One region of the Enterobacter asburiae genome, then DNA from elsewhere that is predicted to be linked to it. Evidence: predicted binding sites of a transcription regulator. Region 1 holds the regulator's gene; each other region holds the start of a gene.
What was found. Region 1 encodes sigma-54, which starts transcription at its own class of promoters, with help from an activator protein. Its sites were predicted from a motif close to GTTGGCACANNTTTCGCTNT; they were not measured.

Region 1 (7,063 bases):
TGCTGGATATTCAGCTGCCGGATATGACCGGGCTGGATATCTCGCGTGAGCTGACGCGTCAGTACGCGGCCGACGAACTGCCGCCGCTGGTGGCGCTGACGGCGAACGTGCTGAAAGATAAAAAAGAGTATCTCGATGCCGGTATGGACGATGTACTCAGCAAGCCGCTGGCGGTGCCTGCTCTGACCGCCATGATTAAGAAGTTCTGGGATACCCGTGATGAAGAGGAGAGCACCATGACGTCTGTTGATAGCGCAAAAGCCCAAACGATACTCGATACCGCGATGCTGGAGCAGTACATCGATCTGGTTGGCCCGAAACTGATTACCGATGGTCTGGCGGTGTTCGAAAAAATGATGCCGGGCTATCTGAGCGTGCTGGAATCAAACCTGACCGCCCGGGACCGGAAGGGCATCGTCGAAGAAGGACATAAAATTAAAGGTGCGGCCGGCTCGGTCGGCTTACGCCATCTGCAGCAGTTGGGTCAACAGATTCAGTCGCCTGATTTACCTGCATGGGAAGATAACGTGGGTGATTGGGTTGAAGAGATGAAACAAGAGTGGCAAAACGATGTGGCGGTGCTTAAAGCCTGGGTCGACGCCAGAAAAAAATGACCCCGGCTTAACCGGGGTGCGCGAATACTGCGCCAACACCAGGGAAATCGTGGCTGCGCCTGTTTTATAAAGTTATTTTCGAAAGGGCGCTGCCTGAAAAATTTAGGCCGCACGCAGATAAGATAGCAAATCTTAAATGGTTTGTTACATGAATCAGTGAAATGTGTGAAGCATAGCGTTTTAATCAAAATTATTAATGTGCTTCAGCAAGTTGCAGAAAAGGATTGTCATGATGAAAAAGATTGGTGTCGTGCTGAGCGGATGCGGTGTTTTCGATGGTTCTGAGATACATGAAGCCGTAATCACGCTGCTGGCCCTGGCAAAGCACGGAGCAGAGGTTATTTGTTTTGCGCCAGACAAAAATCAGGCGGATGTGATTAATCATCTGACCGGCGAGCCGATGGCGGAAACCCGTAATGTACTGATTGAAGCCGCGCGTATTGCGCGAGGTGATATCCATCCTCTTATTCAGGCAGACCCTACAGAGCTTGATGCGCTCATTGTGCCGGGTGGGTTTGGCGCGGCCAAAAATCTCAGTACCTTTGCTGCGCAGGGGGCGGAGTGTCAGGTCGATCCTCATTTAAAGGCGCTGTCGCAGGCCATGCATGCGGCTGGAAAACCGCAGGGCTTTATCTGCATCGCGCCGGCAATGCTGCCCAGGATTTTTGATTTCCCGCTGCGTCTGACTATCGGGACGGATATTGATACCGCAGAGATCGTCGAGGAAATGGGGGGCGAACACGTTCCGTGCCCGGTTGATGACATTGTAGTTGATGAAGATAACAAAATTGTCACCACCCCGGCGTATATGCTGGCGAATAATATCGCTGAGGCGGCCTCAGGCATTGAAAAGCTGGTGGCACGCGTGCTGGTGCTGACTGAATGAGGCGTAAATTTGCCGCAGGCGCAGGGGTGAAACGTTTTCTCTTGCGCATCGTACTTGTGCTGGCTGTATTCTGGGGAGGCGGGCTGGCTTTATTCAGCATTATGCCGGTTCCGTTCTCTGCCGTTATGGTTGAGCGCCAGCTTAGCGCGTGGTTCAGCGGCGATTTCAGCTACGTTGCCCACTCTGACTGGGTGAGCATGGACGAGATCTCCCCGTTCATGGGGCTGGCGGTCATCGCGGCGGAGGACCAGAAATTCCCGGAGCACTGGGGGTTCGACGTTGCGGCCATTGAGAAGGCGCTAGCCCATAACGAACGCCATGAAAACCGCGTGCGCGGTGCGTCAACCTTGTCGCAGCAGACGGCCAAAAATCTGTTTCTGTGGGATAGTCGAAGCTGGGTGCGAAAAGGGCTGGAAGCGGGGTTGACCCTGGGGATGGAAACGGTCTGGAGCAAAAAACGCATTCTGACCGTCTATCTGAACGTCGCTGAGTTTGGCGACGGTATATTTGGCGTGGAAGCTGCCGCACAGCGGTATTTCAATAAGCCAGCCAGCCGTCTGAGCATGTCAGAAGCGGCGCTATTGGCCGCTGTGTTACCGAACCCCATCCGCTTTAAGGCCAGTGCCCCATCAGGGTACGTGCGAAGCCGTCAGGCGTGGATTATGCGCCAGATGAATCAGCTGGGTGGAGAGGGGTTTATGCAGCGTAATAATCTTATGTAGAGCGGGTAAGCGCAGCGCTACCCGCCTGAATAGCAGACCTTAATCTTCGTCGAACCCTGCGTTAAACAGGGCAATCACCGCCGCCAGAGCTTCCTCTTCCTGAGGACCGGTGGCTTCTACCTCAATCTGGCGCCCTTTGGCGGAATCCAGCATCAGCAGCGCAATCACGCTGTTCGCCTCCGCTTCGGTACCTTCGTCATTCCGCAGCAGAACCTCTGCATCGAAACCCTGCATCAGCTCAAACAGCTTCATCGCCGGGCGTGCATGCATACCCAGCTTGTTGGTGATCTCAACGGTTTGTTTTACGGTCATGTTTTACGTTTTTCCAGCGTGCGATGACGGGACTGAACGTTCTTCCCGCGCGAGCGGAAATAGTCGGCCAGCTGTTCGGCGATGTAAACCGAACGATGTTTACCGCCGGTACAGCCAATCGCCACCGTCAGGTAGCTACGATTGTTTGTCTCCAGCATAGGTAACCATAGCTCAAGGTAGCTTCGCGTCTGGTAGATAAAATTGTGTACTTCTGTGTGCCGGTCGAGGAACGCCGCGACGGGTTTATCCAGGCCGGTCATTGGACGCAGCTTCGGATCCCAGTGCGGGTTCGGCAGGAAGCGCACGTCGAAAACGTAGTCCGCATCGATTGGAATACCGTGCTTAAAGCCGAAGGATTCGAACACCATCGTCAGTTCGCGCTCGCGTTTACCCAACAGCCGGGTACGCAGCATTTCCGCCAGCTCGTGAACGGACATCTCAGAGGTGTCGACAATCAGGTCGGCACGAGAACGCAGCGGCTCCAGCAGGTCGCTCTCTTCATCGATAGCGCTCTCCAGAGAGAGGTTCTTGCTGGATAGCGGGTGCAAGCGACGGGTATCGCTGTAGCGGCGGATTAGCGTATTGCGGTCTGCGTCGAGGAACAGCAGCTGAGGCGAGAACGCGTCAGGCAGGTTGCTCATGGCCTGTTCGAAGATCTCTGGCGATTCAGGCATGTTACGAACGTCGATACTGACGGCGGCAGAGGTTTGTCTCTCCGCCAGCGTGCGGGCCAGGTCGGGTAACAACACGACCGGCAGGTTATCGACGCAGTAAAAACCCATGTCTTCCAGCGCGCGCAGAGCAACGGATTTCCCCGACCCTGAACGGCCACTGACAATCATCAGCACCATGTTCCGTTTCTCCTCAGGACAACAGATGTGAAGGCCATCTCCTGGTTATGCATCATCCTGATTGCCTTCTGCTTCAGTGATAATTTGATAGAGCTCTTCATCACTTTGGGCCGAGCGCAGTCGACGGCAAATGGTTTTATCGGCCAGACGTTTTGCGACCAGCGACAGCGTATGCAGATGGGTTTTCGTCTGGTCGGCAGGCACCAGCAGCGCGAAGAGGAGATCGACAGGCTGGTTATCAATGGCATCGAAGGCGATGGGTGTTTCAAGCTGCACAAACACACCCACGGCACGCAGGGTATCCTCTTCCAGTTTGCCGTGCGGGATCGCGATGCCGTTGCCGATACCGGTACTGCCCATTTTTTCACGGGTCAGAATCGCTTCGAATACCACCTGCGGCGGCAAGCCCAGCTGTTTTGCAGCCAGTTCACTGATGATCTCCAGCGCACGTTTTTTGCTCTGGCAGTGAACCGCACTGCGGGTACATTCCTGGTTAAGGACATTGCTCAGTTGAAGAGCGGAATCGTTGTTCATCATAATTTCACCTAAGCGCTAACTGTACAAATGGCCTGTTGTGTTTCACAACAGGCCGTCCTGCACCCGTTAACTGCCCGGACAATTAGTGTTGTTTCAGTTTATCTTTATGTTTATTGAGCTGTCGTGCAAGCTTATCAATCAAGCCGTCGATAGCAGCGTACATGTCTTGCCCTTCCGCACTGGCATGCAGTTCACCCCCGTTAACATGCAGGGTGGCATCCGAGATATGAGTCACTTTCTCCACTTTCAACACAATATAGACCTGATTGATCCTTTCGAAATACTGCTCGAGTTTTGCAAACTTCGCGTTCACAAAGTCGCGTAAAGCCTCAGTAATTTCGACGTTTTGTCCAGTGATGTTGAGCTGCATAGTGTCTTCCTTATCGGTTGTGTCAAACCAGCTGTTTACGCTGGTTGGACGGCGGAATGGATAAAGACTCTCGATACTTCGCAACAGTACGACGTGCCACCATAATACCCTGATCGGACAGCATGGTGGTTAACTTACTGTCGCTTAGTGGCTTCGCGGGGTTCTCCGCGGCGATCAACTTCTTCACCAGGGCACGAATAGCCGTTGACGACGCTTCGCCGCCGCCCTCGGTATTCACATGGCTGGAGAAGAAATACTTAAGCTCAAATATACCGCGTGGACTATGCAGATACTTCTGCGTGGTGACACGGGAAATGGTTGATTCATGCATCTCGACGGCCTGGGCGATATCCGCCAGTACCATCGGTTTCATGTACTCTTCGCCCTGCTCAAAGAACGCCTGCTGCTGTTCGACAATACAGCGGCTGACGCGTAGCAGCGTATCATTTCGGCTCTCCAGACTTTTGATCAACCATCGCGCTTCCTGAAGATTGCTACGAATATATTGATTGTCGGAGTCGTTACGCGCGCTGGTGCACATGGAGGCATACTGCTGGTTGATTTGCAGGCGAGGGATGCTGTCTGAGTTCAGTTCAACGACCCAGCGGTCATTGTGTTTTCTGACCAGCACGTCCGGGATGACGTACTCGGGCTCGCTGGTCTGGATCGACTGTCCCGGGCGCGGATCGAGCGACTGGATCAGATTCACCGCTTCTTTCAGCACCTCTTCCTTCAGGCGCGTGACGCGCATCAGGGAGCGGAAATCGTGGTTGGCCAGCAGATCCAGATGATCGCTAATAATTAAGCGCGCCTCGTCGATCCATGGCGTCTCTTTGCTGAACTGAGATAGCTGGATCAGCAGGCAGTCGCGCAGATCTTTTGCGGCCACGCCTACCGGATCGAAACGCTGGATGCGCTTCAGTACGGCTTCGACTTCCTCAAGCTCAATCTCGTCGTCGCCCATGCTTTCCAGGATATCGTCCAGCGTGACGGTCAAATAGCCGGTGTCGTCAACGGCATCGACAATTGAGGTGGCAATCGCGCGGTCGGTATCGGAGAAGGGGGTGAGTTCCACCTGCCACATCAGGTAATCCTGCAGCGACTGGGTGGTCTCTCCCTGATAGACCGGTAGCTCATCATCCTGGTAGTCTGCACGCGTACCGGAAGGAGTTCCGGCGGTGTAGATTTCATCCCAGCTGGCATCCAGCGGTAGCTCGTCGGGCATCTCTTTTTGTTCGAGTGCATCCGCGGTGTCGAGCGCTTCTGTATCCTGTGACTGCTGAGTATCTACCTCGTCATGAAGATCGGTTTGTTCCAGCAGGGGGTTGCTGTCCAGCGCCTGCTGGAGCTCCTGCTGAAGTTCTAACGTGGACAGTTGCAACAGGCGAATTGCCTGCTGTAGCTGCGGCGTCATTGCCAGTTGTTGGCTGAGCCTTAATTGCAAACCTTGCTTCATGTTCAGAGCATTTTTCTCCGGTTCGGCGTTACGTTACCTCTACCCTATCAGAGTCTGAAGTCTTCCCCAAGATAGACGCGCTTAACATGATCGTCTTCGAGGATCTGCTGCGGCGTACCGTGGGCGATCAGATTGCCCTGGCTCACAATATACGCGCGTTCACACACGGCCAGCGTTTCACGGACGTTGTGGTCGGTGATCAGTACGCCAAGCCCGCTGTCACGCAGGTGTTCAATGATACGTTTAATGTCGATAACCGAGATCGGGTCAACGCCCGCAAACGGTTCATCCAGAAGGATAAATTTCGGGTTTGCGGCCAGCGCACGCGCAATCTCAACGCGGCGGCGTTCACCCCCGGAGAGTGCCTGACCGAGGCTGTCGCGCAGATGCTCAATATGGAACTCTTCCATCAGCTCGTTGGCACGATCCTGACGCTGTTCGCTGGTCAGATCGTTACGAATTTGCAGGACCGCCATCAGGTTATCGTAAACGCTGAGACGACGGAAAATGGAGGCTTCCTGCGGCAGGTAGCCGATTCCGCGACGCGCGCGCGCGTGCAGCGGCAGAAGGCTGATGTCTTCATCGTCAATGATAATGTTGCCGGCATCACGCGGCACAATGCCAACGACCATGTAGAAGGTGGTGGTTTTACCCGCACCGTTAGGGCCAAGCAGCCCTACAATTTCGCCGGAGTTGACGGTCAGACTGACATCTTCTACGACACGGCGGCCCTTGTAGGCCTTCGCGAGATTTTTTGCAGTTAATGTTGCCATAACGAATTAGTTACTCTTCTTCTGTGCCGGGGCCTGGCCTTTGCCTTTGTCCTGCAGCTGCGACGGAACCAGTACGGTTGTGACGCGTTTGCCTTTCTCGCTGGAGGCCTGCATTTTTTGCTCTTTCACCAGATAGGTGATCTGGTCGCCGGTGATGTTGCTGTCCAGCTGTTCCAGATACGCATTTCCGGTCAGGATGACCAGGTCCTTCGCCAGCTCGTAGTGCATGTGCGAGGCGTGGCCTTTCACCGGCTTGCCGTTGTCCTGCATCTGGTAGAAGGTTGCCGGGTTGCCGTAACCATCAATGATCTCTTTGCCCTGCTCGCCACCCGGACGGGTCACGACCACTTTGTCGGCGTTAATTTTGATGGTGCCCTGAGTCATGACGACGTTACCAGTGAAGGTGACGACGTTGCCCTGCATATCGAGAGACTGGGTATCAGACTCGATATGGATCGGTTGGTCGGTATCGCCCGTTACAGCAAGCGCGGGGAGACTGGTCGCCAGCATCGCGCTGGCGATAATTACTTTAAGGCTGAGTT
Region 2 (7,063 bases), 2.1 Mb from region 1:
GCCTGCATCGGCTTTGACCGTTCAGGCACCACCCGCATCGGCAAATTTATCATCAACCACAGCTTTATTCTGCCAGGGCTGATTGGGGTAAGCTGCGCGTGCGCGGCGAGCTACCTGCTGGTCCAGACGTTCTTTTAACCGCATCAAAGGGCGACATATGCTGTCGCCCCTTTCCATGCTTTAGTGGGACTCACCCTGCGGCGTGAATCGCAGTTCAATCAGCGCGATGGCTTTCTGGATCGCACGAAGCGTAACCGGGTCAGCGGCAGCAGGATGGCTGGCAAAATCGATGTTCTTCAGCTGCGTAGACATCTTCTCGCGCACTTCAACCGGCGCAATCACGTCCAGAACATCAAGGATTTGTTTGATAACCAGCTGACAGGCGACAACGTCAGAGACTAGTTCCTGATCGGCGCTCAGGTTTTGTGACATGGGGGCTTTCTCCTTATTTAAAGGCCGCCATAGTAGCAAAACACGCCCCCTGACATCTTCCCTTCATCGTCAGCAGGTACAAAAAAACCCGCCGAAGCAGGTTTTTTTATCAGAACATGGCGCCCGGCGGCACGTCTTTGAACGTGCGGCAGTAATTGGCCCACATGCTTTTCAGGATTTTGCGCAGTTTCACGATGATGCTCCATTAACTTGTTATACAACTTTATTGTCAACGTGCTTATAATATGACCACCATCACAAAAATCAATCTTTTTGTGATGGCTATCACATTTTTATCAGGGTTTGGCCTGATAGCGCTCCCCTCTGACCCGTTGCGAAGAGTGAGGGCAGATTGTCCGGCTATTCCAGGCATTGCAGCGGGCATCTGCGGGTACGATAAGGTATTTCCATCCACTCAGAGCGAACCATGAAAAGAGTCATTGTAGCCGGCACAATCCTGCTGCTCGCGGGGTGTAGTATCAACCGCCAGGCTGAAGTCAGCAGCCGCGACGCGCCGAACGGCATCGTCCGCCTCGACTACGGCCAGGCAGCGCTGCAAAATGCGTATTCCGATGAGTATGTAAATAACGGCACGGCGGCAAAAGCGTGTCAGAGCATGGGGTATGCCACTGCCTCAGCCTATGGTCAGCCCATTAAAACCTGCACCCTGACGAGCGGCTCTTTGTGCCTGAACGAGAGCGTGACTATCCAGTATAAATGTATGGGTTACGCCGTTAATCCTAAGTCAAATAATCCGTGGTATTAATCAACGCTGCCAGCGTTTGCTGGCAGTTTATTTCATTACGAACAAAAATAATTCTCATTAATAAGTTATAAAAATCGCCAATGCGTTTTATTCCCATTCGTATTTTAAATAAATAAAATAAAAATTTTACGTTTTGCAAATAATTAAATAACAAATTATAGTGTCGCTCATTGTGAACCAGAAATAATAATCCGGAGCGTCACCATGCTGAAAACTGAAATGATCGACAAGCTCAACGCGCAAATGAACCTTGAGCTTTTTTCATCCCTGCTCTACCAGCAGATGAGCGCCTGGTGCAGCTACCACAGCTTCGAAGGTGCGGCCGCGTTTCTGCGTCGTCACGCTCAGGAAGAGATGACACACATGCAGCGTCTGTTTGATTATCTTACGGATACGGGCAGCCTGCCGCGCATTGAAACCGTGGCTTCACCTTTCGCTGAGTATAATTCTCTCGATGAACTGTTCCGCGCCACCTACGAGCACGAGCAGCTGATCACGCAGAAAATTAACGAACTGGTCCATGCCGCGATGACCAGCCAGGATTATCCAACCTTTAATTTCCTGCAGTGGTACGTCGCTGAGCAACACGAAGAAGAGAAGCTGTTTAAATCCGTACTGGATAAATTATCTCTGGTGGGTAAATCCGGCGAAGGTCTTTACTTTATTGATAAAGAACTTTCCACTCTCGATACGCAGAATTAATTTCAGCGCGGTGCCGGTTTCCGGCACCGCGTTAATTTACATACACCCCGCACAGCTGGTGCAGCACCAGTCATGAGGATTCACCGCCTGGTAAAAATAGCGGTAGCTGGACGTCTCCAGCGGAATACCCACCTCGAAGAACATATCCGTTAACCAGTCGACATTCTCAACGATCCACTCATCTTCCTGTAAGCCTTGCGCAAAGGTTTCATCTTCAGGATCGATAACCGAATAGATTGCCCAGGTGCCCATATCCTTTTCGCGACGGGACTCGGGAAGTATCAGGGGTTGGTTCTGCCAGCTGATTATCCAGTGGCCATGGCACAACAGGTTACCTCCCCGGCTCCATGCCGCGGTGAAGGGATTCTCCCCAGCCATAAACTCTCACTTAATTTGATAATTTATATTTATTGTTTACGTTACGCCGGAATGTCGCCCAGCAACATTGCCCTTATGAAGTAGGCATCCGCCTAAAAAGGATCAGAGCGACAATAATCCGTAAATTATTCATTACACTACTTGTAACGGTGATTTGACGAATTAAGGCTTTTCCCTTACTCTGCGCCGCAGATTTTGTCGCGGTTAAGCATCGTTGTAGAGGAAAGCGTGAAAAACAGAACCCTGGGAAGTATTTTTATCGTCGCCGGAACGACGATTGGCGCAGGAATGCTGGCAATGCCCTGGCAGCCGCGGGCGTGGGATTTGGCATGACCCTGCTGCTGCTGGGTACGCTCTGGGCGCTGATGTGCTACACCGCCCTGCTGCTGCTTGAGGTTTACCAGCACGTGCCCGCCGACACCGGTCTGGGTTCGCTTGCGGCGCGCTATCTGGGACGCTACGGCCAGTGGATAACCGGCTTTAGCATGATGTTCCTGATGTACGCCCTGACCGCCGCCTATATCAGCGGCGTCGGGGAACTCATCGCCTCCAGCGTCAACGACTGGTTTGGCTCTGACATTACCCCGGCGACGGGGGCTATCTTCTTTGCGCTCATCGGCGGCGGCGTGGTCTGTGTGGGGACATCGCTGGTCGATCTGTTTAACCGCTTTCTGTTCAGCGCCAAAATTCTCTTCCTGATCGTCATGCTGGTGCTGCTGGCGCCGCACGTGCATAAGGTCAACCTGCTGACGCTGCCGCTGGAAAAAGGGCTGGCGCTCTCCGCGATCCCGGTCATTTTCACCTCGTTTGGCTTCCACGGCAGCGTGCCAAGTATCGTCAGTTATATGAACGGCGATATCCGCAAGCTGCGCCGCGTCTTTGTAATCGGCAGCGCGATCCCGCTGATCGCCTATATTTTCTGGCAGCTGGTGACGCTGGGCAGCATTGACTCCTCAACCTTTATTGGGCTGATGGCGCAACACGCTGGCCTGAACGGTTTTCTGCTGGCACTGCGCGAGGTTGTTACCTCCCCGCACGTGGAGCTGGCGGTACACCTGTTTGCCGACCTGGCGCTGGCAACCTCGTTCCTGGGCGTGGCGCTCGGCCTGTTTGATTACCTGGCCGATCTGTTCCAGCGTCGCAATACCGCGGCTGGACGGTTGCAGACGGGGGCCATCACATTCCTGCCGCCGCTGGCATTCGCGCTGTTTTACCCACGCGGGTTTGTGATGGCGCTGGGCTATGCGGGGGTGGCGCTCTCTATCCTGGCCCTGCTGCTCCCTTCCCTGCTGGCGTGGAAAAGCCGCCAGCAGCATCCTCAGCAAGGATATCGCGTGGCGGGAGGAAAGCCGCTGCTGTGCGTTGTGTTTGGCTGTGGGGTGGTGATTATTCTAGTGCAGGCGCTGATTGCAGCCGGGATGCTACCGGAAGTGGGTTAAATAAAAAAGGGGCTATCATCAGCCCCTTTTTTATCAGTGCAAACAGCAGCTCTTAAACTTCTTCCCGCTGCCGCAAGGACAGGGATCGTTACGCCCGACCTTCGTGCCGTTCACCGTCGGCTTCTTCACTTCAGGCTGCTGCGGGTTGTTAACCCAGTATTGATATAAACGCAGTGCCGCAGGCTGGATGCTTTCGATGCTGGCGATATACTCCTCTTCGGACAGTTCATCCAGCTTTTCGCTGTTCTCTTCCGTCCCGTGCAGCGCAATCACGTCAAGATCGGCCTTCAGGGCTTCCGGCAAGGCTGACCAGTCCGTCAGCGCCACGCCGCGCATATAGCCATAGCACCACTCTTCCACCACGGTATAGCTCTCACCGTCAACGTCGTTATAACCGAACATCGGTTCAAACTGATCCGGGTACTCGCTCAGGCGCTCTGCAATATCGTTCATATGCTTAAAGCAGAGATCGATAAAACGGTTCATCTCACGATCGTTTTTCCAGCGCGGAATGTACTTCTCGCCGCCCCACACCGCCACCAGCCAGGCGTCTGGCTCAACGACAACAGGACCGGAAAGCACTGCGGTAAGCATGCCGTCCAGTTCGGACACGTCAATCACGGACGCGTCATCATGACCGTAAGACATTAACGTCTCTTCAAGCCACGCCATTTCGCTTTCATTCAATGGGCCTTCAGTCATCGCTGATACTCCTGCAAAAAAGGAAACGATCCTAACACATATCTCACGCCTCTCCGGGCTGAAGTTTAGGTCTTTATTGCTGCAAAAACGTGCAAACCGTGACCTTTGCACAACTTATGGGCTTTATTGTTAACGATATGTGATCTCCGCTGTAATTTCTTCTCCTCCCGCAAGGCGGCATAACGCGGCGCTCTATACTCAAACATGTCGCATGCCCGTCAATGGGTTAACCATTCTGGCAACGTTTTTGCTTAACGTTCTTCGCGCGTCCCTGCGCAGGGAAATCTCGCCGTAATATGCAGGATGCCGTCTGTATCTTGTTCGTTTAGTGCATTTTATTCTTGCTCGTGTTTCGGATTGGCTGCGCCGTCGGGCGTTCGGGTTTACGCCGTGGTGCAAAAACCTCTTTGCTAAGGAACATAATAATGTCGCTGAAATTTATCAGAACTCCTCTTTCTCTTGTGTTGGCCGGTTGCCTGGTGACGGCGTTTTCCGCCCGGGCAGATATTGTGATTGGCGTGGCCGGACCGTTCACGGGTCCGAATGCCACCTATGGCGATCAGTACTGGCATGGCGCAACGCAGGCCGCTGAAGATATTAATGCCGCAGGCGGCATTAACGGCGAGAAGATCAAACTGGTTCAGGGGGATGATGCCTGCGAGCCTAAGCAGGCCGTGGCCGTCGCCAACCGTTTAGTTGACCAGGATAAAGTCAACGCCGTGGTCGGCCATTTCTGCTCCTCTTCCACAATGCCCGCCTCCGAGGTGTATAGCGACGCGGGCATTATTGCGATTACCCCCGGCTCAACTAACCCGCTGATCACCGAACGCGGCATGAGCGACATGTTCCGCATGTGCGGACGCGATGACCAGCAGGGTCAGGTTGCCAGCGACTTCATCATCGACAAGCTGAAAGCCAAGCGCGTGGTGATTATTCACGATAAAGACACCTATGGTCAGGGTCTGGCTGACGCCACCAAAGCGGCGCTGGCGAAACGCGGGGTTCAGGATGTGATGTATGAGGGGTTATCCCGCGGTGAAAAAGACTTTAACGCGCTGGTGACGAAGATCGGCGCGCAAAAACCGGACGTCGTGTTCTTCGGTGGCTGTCACCCGGAAGCCGGTCCGCTGGTTCGCCAGATGCGTGAACAGGGCGTGCAGGCGAAATTCTTCTCCGGCGACTGCATTGTCAACGAAGAGATGGTGACCGCCGCGGGTGGCCCGCAATACACCAACGGCATTTACATGACCTTCGGTAAAGATCCGCGCCTTATCCCGGACGGTAAAGCGGTTATCGAGAAATTCCGCGCCGGTAAATTCGAGCCGGAAGGTTACACCCTTTACTCCTATGCCTCCGTACAGGCCATTGCCGCGGCCTTCAAGGCCACCGGCGGCAAGGACTCCGCCAAAGCCAGCGAGTGGCTGAAAGCCAATTCCGTCGACACGGTGATGGGCAAAAAAGCCTGGGACAGCAAAGGCGATCTGAAAGTGTCTGACTACGTGGTTTACCAGTGGGACGACAAAGGAAAATATAAGGAAGTGCAGTAACGGGACGGAGTCACGCTCAACGTCGGCGGGCTTTCCCGTCGGCGCGTAATAAACATCAGGCTGCGCGGCTCGCGCAGCCTATAAAACGAGCGCGCTAAGATGAGTACATTCTTCCTGCAACAGTTAATTAATGGCTTAACGCTGGGCTCCGTCTACGGCCTGATTGCCATCGGCTACACCATGGTGTACGGCATTATCGGCATGATCAACTTCGCCCACGGCGAAGTGTATATGATTTCCGCCTATCTCTGCGCCATTGGCCTGGCGCTGCTCTCGTTCTTCGGTCTGCAGTCGTTCCCGCTGCTGATCCTCGGGACGCTGGTGTTCACCATTGTGGTAACCGGGGTGTACGGCTGGACCATCGAGCGTATCGCCTACAAGCCGCTGCGCAACTCCACGCGCCTGGCGCCGCTGATCTCCGCCATAGGCATGTCGCTTATCCTGCAAAACTACGCGCAGCTGAGCCAGGGTCCTCGCCAGCAAGGAGTGCCGACCATGCTGGACGGCGTGATTCGCCTGCATCTGGGCGACGGGTTCGTGCAGATAACCTACACCAAAGTGTTTATTCTGGTTGCCTCGTTTGCCGGCATGCTGGTGCTCACCTGGATAATCAACCATACCCGGCTGGGCCGGATGTGCCGCGCGGTACAGCAGGATCGTAAGATGGCCTCCATTCTGGGCATTAACACCGACCGGATTATTTCGCTGGTCTTTGTCATCGGCGCGGCGATGGCCGGCCTGGCGGGGGTGTTGATCACCATGAATTACGGCACCTTTGATTTCTACGTCGGGTTCGTGATCGGCATTAAAGCCTTTACTGCGGCGGTACTCGGCGGCATCGGCTCCCTCCCCGGCGCCATGCTCGGTGGCCTTATCCTCGGCGTGGCGGAAGCCCAGTTCTCGGGCATGGTGAACTCGGACTATAAAGACGTCTTCTCGTTCGGCCTGCTGGTCATGATCCTGATTTTCCGTCCCCAGGGGCTGCTTGGGCGCCCGATTGTGGCCAAAGTGTGAGGGAGAGAATGATGACATCACACGGTTTTTCACTTAAACGCTGCATGCTGGACGCGATTTTTTTCCGGGCTGATTGCGCTGAT
Region 3 (7,063 bases), 1.0 Mb from region 1:
AACAGCACGATGCCTTGGGTCAGCAGGAGCGGAACCATGGCGCGAAACGCCTGCGGCAGAATAATGAGCTGCATGGACTGCCAGTGCGTCATCCCCAGCGCCAGCGCAGCGCTGGATTGCCCGCGGGAAATACTCTGAATGCCCGCTCGGATAATCTCCGAGTAGTAAGCGGCCTCGAACATTGAGAACGCCACCATGGCGGAGATCAGACGGATATCGGTTTTCGGCGACAGCCCCAGCACGTTCTGCAGGAAGCCGGGCACAATCAGGTAAAACCACAGCAGCACCATCACCAGCGGGATGGAGCGGAACACGTTAACGTAGGCGGTCGCAAACCAGGCGAACGGCTTAAAGCTCGACAGGCGCATGACGGCCAGCAGGGTACCCCAGACGATACCAATGATGATGGCGATAACGGTGATTTTTAAGGTAATCACCAGGCCATCAAGCAGGTAAGGCATGGATGGAACGATAGAACTCCAGTCAAATTCGTACATTATTTGCCCCCCAGATTACCCGGCAGGCGGATTTTGCGTTCAACCAGGTTCATCACCAGCATGATGAAAGCGTTAATCAGAACATACGCGAGCGTGATCGCGGTGAAGGATTCCCACGCGTGAGCGGAGTAATCCAGCAGCTTGCCCGCCTGCGCGGCCATATCGACCAGGCCGATGGTTGAGGCGATGGCCGAGTTTTTCACCAGGTTCATCATCTCAGAGGTCATCGGTGGAACGATAACGCGGTAGGCGTTAGGCAGCAGCACGTAGCGGTAGGTTTGGGGCAGCGTCAGGCCCATTGCCAGGCCCGCGTTTTTTTGTCCGCGCGGCAATGACTGAATGGCGGCACGCACCTGCTCGCAAACGCGCGCAGCGGTAAAAAGCCCCAGACACATCATGGAGGAGACAAAGAACTGCACGTTCGGATCCAGTTCCGACTTGAACCACATGCCAATATTTTCGGGCAGCAGTTCAGGGATGACCAGATACCAGGTAAAGAATTGCACGATCAGCGGAACGTTACGGAACAGTTCCACATACAGGGTGCCAAGCGTTGAAAGAAAACGGTTAGGGACGGTGCGCAGAATACCGAACAAAGAACCGACAAGAAACGCGATGATCCACGCCGTTATCGATAATGCCACGGTGACCTGAAAGCCGCTCCACAGCCAGCCAAGATAGGTGGTGTTGCCGAACGGGGCTTGTTGCAGGAATATGCCCCAGTTCCAGTCTATTGACATAATAAACTCCAGAAAAAAAAGGGTAGCAGCGCTACCCTCGAAGATTGGTGAGAAGCTCATTTTTCGCGCTGAGTGGGGAACGACCACTCAACGTATAGTCTGTCCATGCTTCCCGACAATCGAGAGGGCAGGAGATCCCGCCCCTGTTGTTCTAATTAGTTAAGAGCCTTGTCATTTGGAGATTTGAACAGCGCTTTCATGTCGTCAGACAGTTCAAAATTCATGTTCAGGTTTTTTGGTGGAATCGGGTTCTTGAACCACTTATCGAACCATTTTTCGGCTTCGCCGGAGGTCTGCACCTGAGCGATGGTGTCATCGATCAGCTTTTTGAACTGCGGATCGTCTTTACGCAGCATACAGCCGTAGGCTTCTTTGGACTGCGCGGTACCGACGATATCCCAGTTGTCTGGTTTTTTCGCTTTCGCACGTTCGCCCGCCAGCAGGGCGTCATCCATCATAAACGCGACGGCACGACCGCTTTCCAAGGTACGGAAGGAGTCGCCATGGTCTTTCGCGCTGATGATGCGCATATCCATTTTCTTCTCGTCGTTCAGCTTGTGCAGCAGCACTTCTGACGTGGTACCGGAGGTCACAACAACCGCTTTGCCTTTCAGGTCAGCGAAGTCTTTGATCTCACCGCCTTTCTTCGTCAGCAGACGGGTGCCCACGACAAAGATAGTGTCAGAGAAGGCAGCCTGTTTCTGGCGCTCGAGGTTATTGGTGGTGGAGCCACACTCGAAGTCAAAGGTGCCGTTTTGCAGCAGTGGAATACGGTTCTGTGAAGTGATTGGGATCAGCTTCACCTGCAGGTCAGGTTTGTTCAGCTTTTTCTTCACAGCTTCAACGATGGCGTTGGAGTAATCCTGTGAATAGCCCACGACTTTTTGCGTGTTGTCGTAGTAAGAGAACGGGACTGAAGATTCACGGTGGCCGACCACGATCACGCCGTTTTTGGCAATCTTGTCGAGAGTGCTGCCTGCTGCAGGCGCATCTTCAGCGTGAACCACGCCTGCAGACATTCCCATAACCAGCATTGCTGTGGCCAGTTTACGTAATTGCATACCCAACTCCTTTTTTATCAGCGCCAGAGACGCTTTGATACCCATTGTGATGTTGTTATATCTCGCGCAGTGCGAGTGCAGTGTTATGCAAGCTTGTTAACATTTAGTCTGGCTTAATGTAAAGATTTTGCTGCGTTATTGTTTATTTTTGCGAAGCGCGCCGCACCAATCAGAGGCAAATATCTCCCGTTGCACCGTTTCGGTGCTACCGATGATCTACGCTGGTGCGACAAAGTTGCACGTTAAGCCAAACTGCGTTTACCTGAATAAACAAAGCAATATCCGTGCCAGAATGGGAGTCTGGAGAAAATTGTCGGGTGGCGGCAACGCCTTACCCGACCTACAGCATGGGAAACCAGGCCGGGTAAGCGTCAGCGCCACCCGGCAACAGAAGGGAAGGTTTTATTTACGACGCTGACGCAGGCTCATCAGCACTGCGCCAAAGCCGAACAGCACGGTCAGTATCCACAGCGGCCAGTTGCCGGTGCGCGCGTATGGCGTCAGCCCCGTGGTTGGCGTGACTTTAGTGGTCAGTACCTCACGGGTAAACTGCGGGATCATCGCCTGAATCTCGCCCTGCGGACCAATCACGGCGGTGATGCCGTTGTTGGTGCTGCGCAGCAGCGGACGCGCCAGCTCCAGGGAGCGCATACGTGCCATCTGGAAGTGCTGCCACGGGCCGATTGACTTACCAAACCACGCATCGTTGGAGATGGTCAGCAGGTAGTCAGTATCCGGGCGGAAGTTATCGCGCACCTGCTCGCCGAGAATGATTTCGTAGCAGATGGCCGCCGTCAGGGCCAGGCCGTGCGCGTGCAGCTGAGGCTGTACGTACGGGCCGCGGCTGAAAGAGGACATCGGCAGGTCAAAGAACGGGGCCAGCGGGCGCAGAATCGACTCCAGCGGGACAAATTCACCAAACGGCACCAGATGATTCTTGTTGTACCGATCAGTGGAGTGATAGCTGTACTCGCTATCTTTCCCGAGCGTAATGATGCTGTTGTAGGTGTCGTAGCGGTTCTGCTGATTCAGACGCGCATCGACAATCCCGGTGATCAGCGTGCTGCCGCGCGCCAGCAGCAGGTCGTTCATCATGTTGAGGAACGGCTGCTGGTTAATTTCCAGATCGGGGATTGCAGATTCCGGCCAGATAATCAGCTGGGATTTACCCATCACCTCTTCGGTGGCGTTGGCGTAAATCTTCAGCGTATTCAGCAGCTCTTTCTCATCCCATTTCATAGACTGCGGGATATTCCCCTGGACCATGGAAACCTGCATGGCGCGCTCTGGCACAGGCGTGAACCACTGGATATAGCGCAGCGGGAAGGGCAGGGCAAACAGCACCAGCGCCACAGCCAGCGGCTTCCAGCAGCGTGTGACCAGCGCTAATACCAGCAGGCCGCTCACCACCATCAGCAGGAAGTTGATGGCCTCAACGCCCATTACCGGTGCCAGCCCTTTCAGCGGGCCATCAATCTGGCTGTAGCCAAACTGCAGCCACGGGAATCCCGTCAGCACCCAGCCTCGCAGGAACTCGGTTATTTGCCAGACCACCGGTGCGGCAATAGCGACGCGCAGCCACGTGGTTTTTGGCCACAGGCGAGAAAGGATGCCGGCGAACAGACCGGTATAGAGCGAGAGATACGCGGCGAGCAATACCACCAGGAAGACGTTTACCGGGCCTGGCATACCGCCAAACTGGGCGATGCTGACATAAACCCAGTTGATGCCTGAGCCAAAGAGCCCCAGCCCCCAGAAGTAACCGATGGCAGCAGCCTGTACCGGACGACGATTCAGGGTCAGGCCCTGAAGCCCCATCAGGGAGAGAATGGCCGCGGGCCAGATATCGTAAGGAGAGAAAGCCAGCGTACCGCTGGCTCCAAGTAACAGCGCCAGCAGCAAACGGACGCGCTGGCGTTCAAGCAGTGGGGCAAATGCCATTTACATTAATCTTCCAGTTTTGGCACCGGTGAGTCGTCCGGCGTTCTGACGTGAACCTGTATAATACGTCGGCTGTCGGCCATTGCCACTTTGAACTGGTAACCGTCGATGTCAACGGTCTCACCGCGCGCCGGGAGGTGACCAAAGGCCTGCATCACCAGCCCGCCAATGGTATCGACCTCTTCATCGCTGAAGTGGGTACCGAAGGCGTCGTTGAAATCCTCAATCGAGGCCAGCGCACGCACGGTCCAGGTGTGGCGGCTAAGCTGACGGAAGTCGATATCTTCTTCTTCGTCGTACTCGTCTTCGATTTCGCCCACGATCAGCTCAAGGATATCCTCGATCGTGACCAGACCGGAAACGCCACCAAATTCATCAATAACAATCGCCATGTGGTAACGCTGAGAGCGAAACTCTTTCAGCATCCGATCCACACGTTTACTTTCCGGCACAACCACGGCCTGGCGTAACACTTTTTCCATGCTGAAGGCTTCGGCATCGCTGCGCATAAACGGCAGCAGATCTTTCGCCATCAAAATCCCTTCGATGTGATCTTTGTCTTCGCTGATGACCGGGAAACGCGAGTGGGCGGATTCGATGATCACATCGAGGCACTCGTCCAGCGTCTGGTTACGTTTCAGGGTGATCATCTGCGAGCGGGGGATCATGATATCGCGAACGCGCTGGTCGGCGATGTCCATAACCCCTTCGAGCATTTCGCGCGTATCTTCGTCGATAAGGTCGTTCTGCCCGGAATCACGAATCAGCTCCAGCAGTTCATCACGGTTTTTGGGTTCGCCGTGGAAAAGCTGGTTCAGAATGAGGGAGAAAAATCCCTTTTTACTGGTTGTCGTGTCGCTACTGTGTGAATTGTCGTCGCTCATGGCGTTTGTTAAGGGTTCTCTTGTTAGTTCAACGTTTACCGCCACGCGATGTCCTTTCGTGGCGGCATGTGAGTCAGTCAGGTGACGGACTATTCTTTCTCGGCAATGTACGGATCCTCATAGCCCAGAGCAAGCATTATCTCTGTCTCGAGGGACTCCATCTCTTCCGCTTCGTCATCTTCAATGTGATCGTAGCCCAGCAGGTGCAAGCTGCCGTGTACCACCATATGCGCCCAGTGGGCCTCAAGCGGCTTTTGCTGTTCTTTAGCTTCCTGCTCAACCACCTGACGGCAGATGATCAGATCGCCCAGCAGCGGCATCTCAATGCCCGGCGGCGCTTCGAATGGGAAAGAGAGCACGTTGGTCGGCTTATCTTTCCCACGATAGGTCAGGTTAAGCTCATGGCTTTCTGCTTCATCCACCAGGCGAATCGTCACTTCTGATTCTTCCTGAAACTGAGGAATAACGGCATCCAGCCATTTCTGAAACTGTGCCTCATCTGGCATGCCGGAATTGTCTTCACAGGCCAGCTGTAAATCGAGGATCACCTGACTCATTTCTGTTCTTGCTCCTGCGCTTCGCGCTTACGTTCTGCGGCCAGTTCGGCCTTACGCTTCTGATCCGCCTCTTCCCAGGCTTCATAGGCGTTAACGATACGCGCGACCACCGGGTGGCGTACCACGTCTTCACTGTGGAAGAAGTTAAAGCTTATTTCGTCGACCTCGGCCAGCACCTCAATGGCGTGGCGCAGGCCTGATTTGGTGCTGCGCGGCAGGTCGATCTGGGTGACGTCACCGGTGATGACCGCTTTCGAGTTAAAGCCGATACGCGTCAGGAACATCTTCATCTGTTCGATGGTGGTGTTCTGGCTCTCATCAAGAATGATGAACGCATCGTTCAGCGTACGACCGCGCATGTAGGCGAGCGGGGCAACTTCAATAACGTTACGCTCAATGAGCTTCTCGACCTTCTCAAAGCCCAGCATTTCGAACAGCGCATCGTATAAAGGACGCAGATACGGGTCGACCTTCTGGCTTAGATCGCCCGGCAGGAAGCCCAGCTTTTCGCCCGCTTCAACGGCCGGGCGGGTCAGCAGGATGCGACGGATCTCCTGGCGTTCCAGCGCATCTACCGCAGCGGCAACGGCAAGATAGGTTTTACCCGTCCCCGCCGGCCCCACCCCGAAGGTGATGTCGTGGTCGAGGATATTGGCGATGTACTGCGCCTGGTTTGGCGTACGCGGCTTAATGACGCCACGTTTGGTCTTGATGTTAATGGCCTTGCCGTAGTCCGGCACGCTTTCCGCGCTTTGCTCAAGCACGCGCGCCTCTTTAATGGCGAGGTGAATTTGTTCCGGTTCGATATCCTGAATTTCGCCGCGCATGGGGGATGTATCCACATACAGGCTACGCAGAATGTCCGCAGCGGCGTTGACGCAGATAGGGCGTCCGGTAAGTTTGAAATGATTATCGCGACGATTGATTTCGATACCCAGACGTCGCTCCAGTTGTTTGATGTTGTCATCAAACGGCCCGCACAGGCTCAGCAGGCGAGCGTTGTCTGCTGGCTCAAGGCTAATTTCACGCGTATCTATATTCAAACTGTTCCTCTTTAATTGGTTAACTGACCTAATGCGATAGGGCGTAATAAAACGGTCATTACCGAAATTATTCACGCCACAGAATAAAGGCGCAAGCGTTGCGGAAGATATTGGGGACGATGAGAGGAAATACAAGGCCTGCCGGAAAGGCAGGCCAGGAGGATTAAGGCTGGTAAATCCCCACGCCAGAATCGTTTTCTTTGCGGGTACGAGAGATCACGGATTCCGGTGACTCGGCAATACGCAGGCCCATTTCGTCCTCGGTGCGTACCAGCTTAGCGCGCAGCGAGTTGGTCAGCACTTCGACAATCTCGACGTCCACGAATTTACCGATCATATC

Region 2: a site for sigma-54 is predicted at 4,654-4,673, ahead of ACJ69_RS09540 (branched-chain amino acid ABC transporter substrate-binding protein). Genes of this name have one in related genera too.
Region 3: a site for sigma-54 is predicted at 2,571-2,590, ahead of ACJ69_RS01905 (amino acid ABC transporter substrate-binding protein). Genes of this name have one in related genera too.

The regions. Positions count from the first base shown of each region.
Region 1 is NZ_CP011863.1:4,049,596-4,056,658, forward strand. It holds gene arcB (aerobic respiration two-component sensor histidine kinase ArcB) at 1-614, shown strand, start outside; gene elbB (isoprenoid biosynthesis glyoxalase ElbB) at 847-1,500, shown strand; gene mtgA (monofunctional biosynthetic peptidoglycan transglycosylase) at 1,497-2,222, shown strand; gene npr (PTS phosphocarrier protein NPr) at 2,262-2,534, opposite strand; gene rapZ (RNase adapter RapZ) at 2,531-3,385, opposite strand; gene ptsN (PTS IIA-like nitrogen regulatory protein PtsN) at 3,431-3,922, opposite strand; gene hpf (ribosome hibernation promoting factor) at 4,005-4,292, opposite strand; gene rpoN (RNA polymerase factor sigma-54) at 4,315-5,748, opposite strand; gene lptB (LPS export ABC transporter ATP-binding protein) at 5,796-6,521, opposite strand; gene lptA (lipopolysaccharide ABC transporter substrate-binding protein LptA) at 6,528-7,063, opposite strand, start outside; gene lptC (LPS export ABC transporter periplasmic protein LptC) at 7,051-7,063, opposite strand, start outside.
Region 2 is NZ_CP011863.1:1,933,117-1,940,179, forward strand. It holds gene ACJ69_RS09505 (anaerobic C4-dicarboxylate transporter) at 1-138, shown strand, start outside; gene ACJ69_RS09510 (DUF2766 family protein) at 181-432, opposite strand; gene azuC (stress response protein AzuC) at 542-625, opposite strand; gene yecR (YecR family lipoprotein) at 860-1,198, shown strand; gene ftnA (non-heme ferritin) at 1,403-1,900, shown strand; gene ACJ69_RS09525 (hypothetical protein) at 1,937-2,278, opposite strand; partial or broken gene tyrP (tyrosine transporter TyrP) at 2,507-3,717, shown strand; gene ACJ69_RS09535 (YecA/YgfB family protein) at 3,751-4,419, opposite strand; gene ACJ69_RS09540 (branched-chain amino acid ABC transporter substrate-binding protein) at 4,845-5,966, shown strand; gene ACJ69_RS09545 (ABC transporter permease subunit) at 6,066-6,980, shown strand; partial or broken gene livM (high-affinity branched-chain amino acid ABC transporter permease LivM) at 6,992-7,063, shown strand, end outside.
Region 3 is NZ_CP011863.1:380,029-387,091, forward strand. It holds gene gltK (glutamate/aspartate ABC transporter permease GltK) at 1-497, opposite strand, end outside; gene ACJ69_RS01900 (amino acid ABC transporter permease) at 497-1,237, opposite strand; gene ACJ69_RS01905 (amino acid ABC transporter substrate-binding protein) at 1,393-2,298, opposite strand; gene lnt (apolipoprotein N-acyltransferase) at 2,701-4,239, opposite strand; gene corC (CNNM family magnesium/cobalt transport protein CorC) at 4,245-5,123, opposite strand; gene ybeY (rRNA maturation RNase YbeY) at 5,213-5,680, opposite strand; gene ACJ69_RS01925 (PhoH family protein) at 5,677-6,723, opposite strand; gene miaB (tRNA (N6-isopentenyl adenosine(37)-C2)-methylthiotransferase MiaB) at 6,887-7,063, opposite strand, start outside.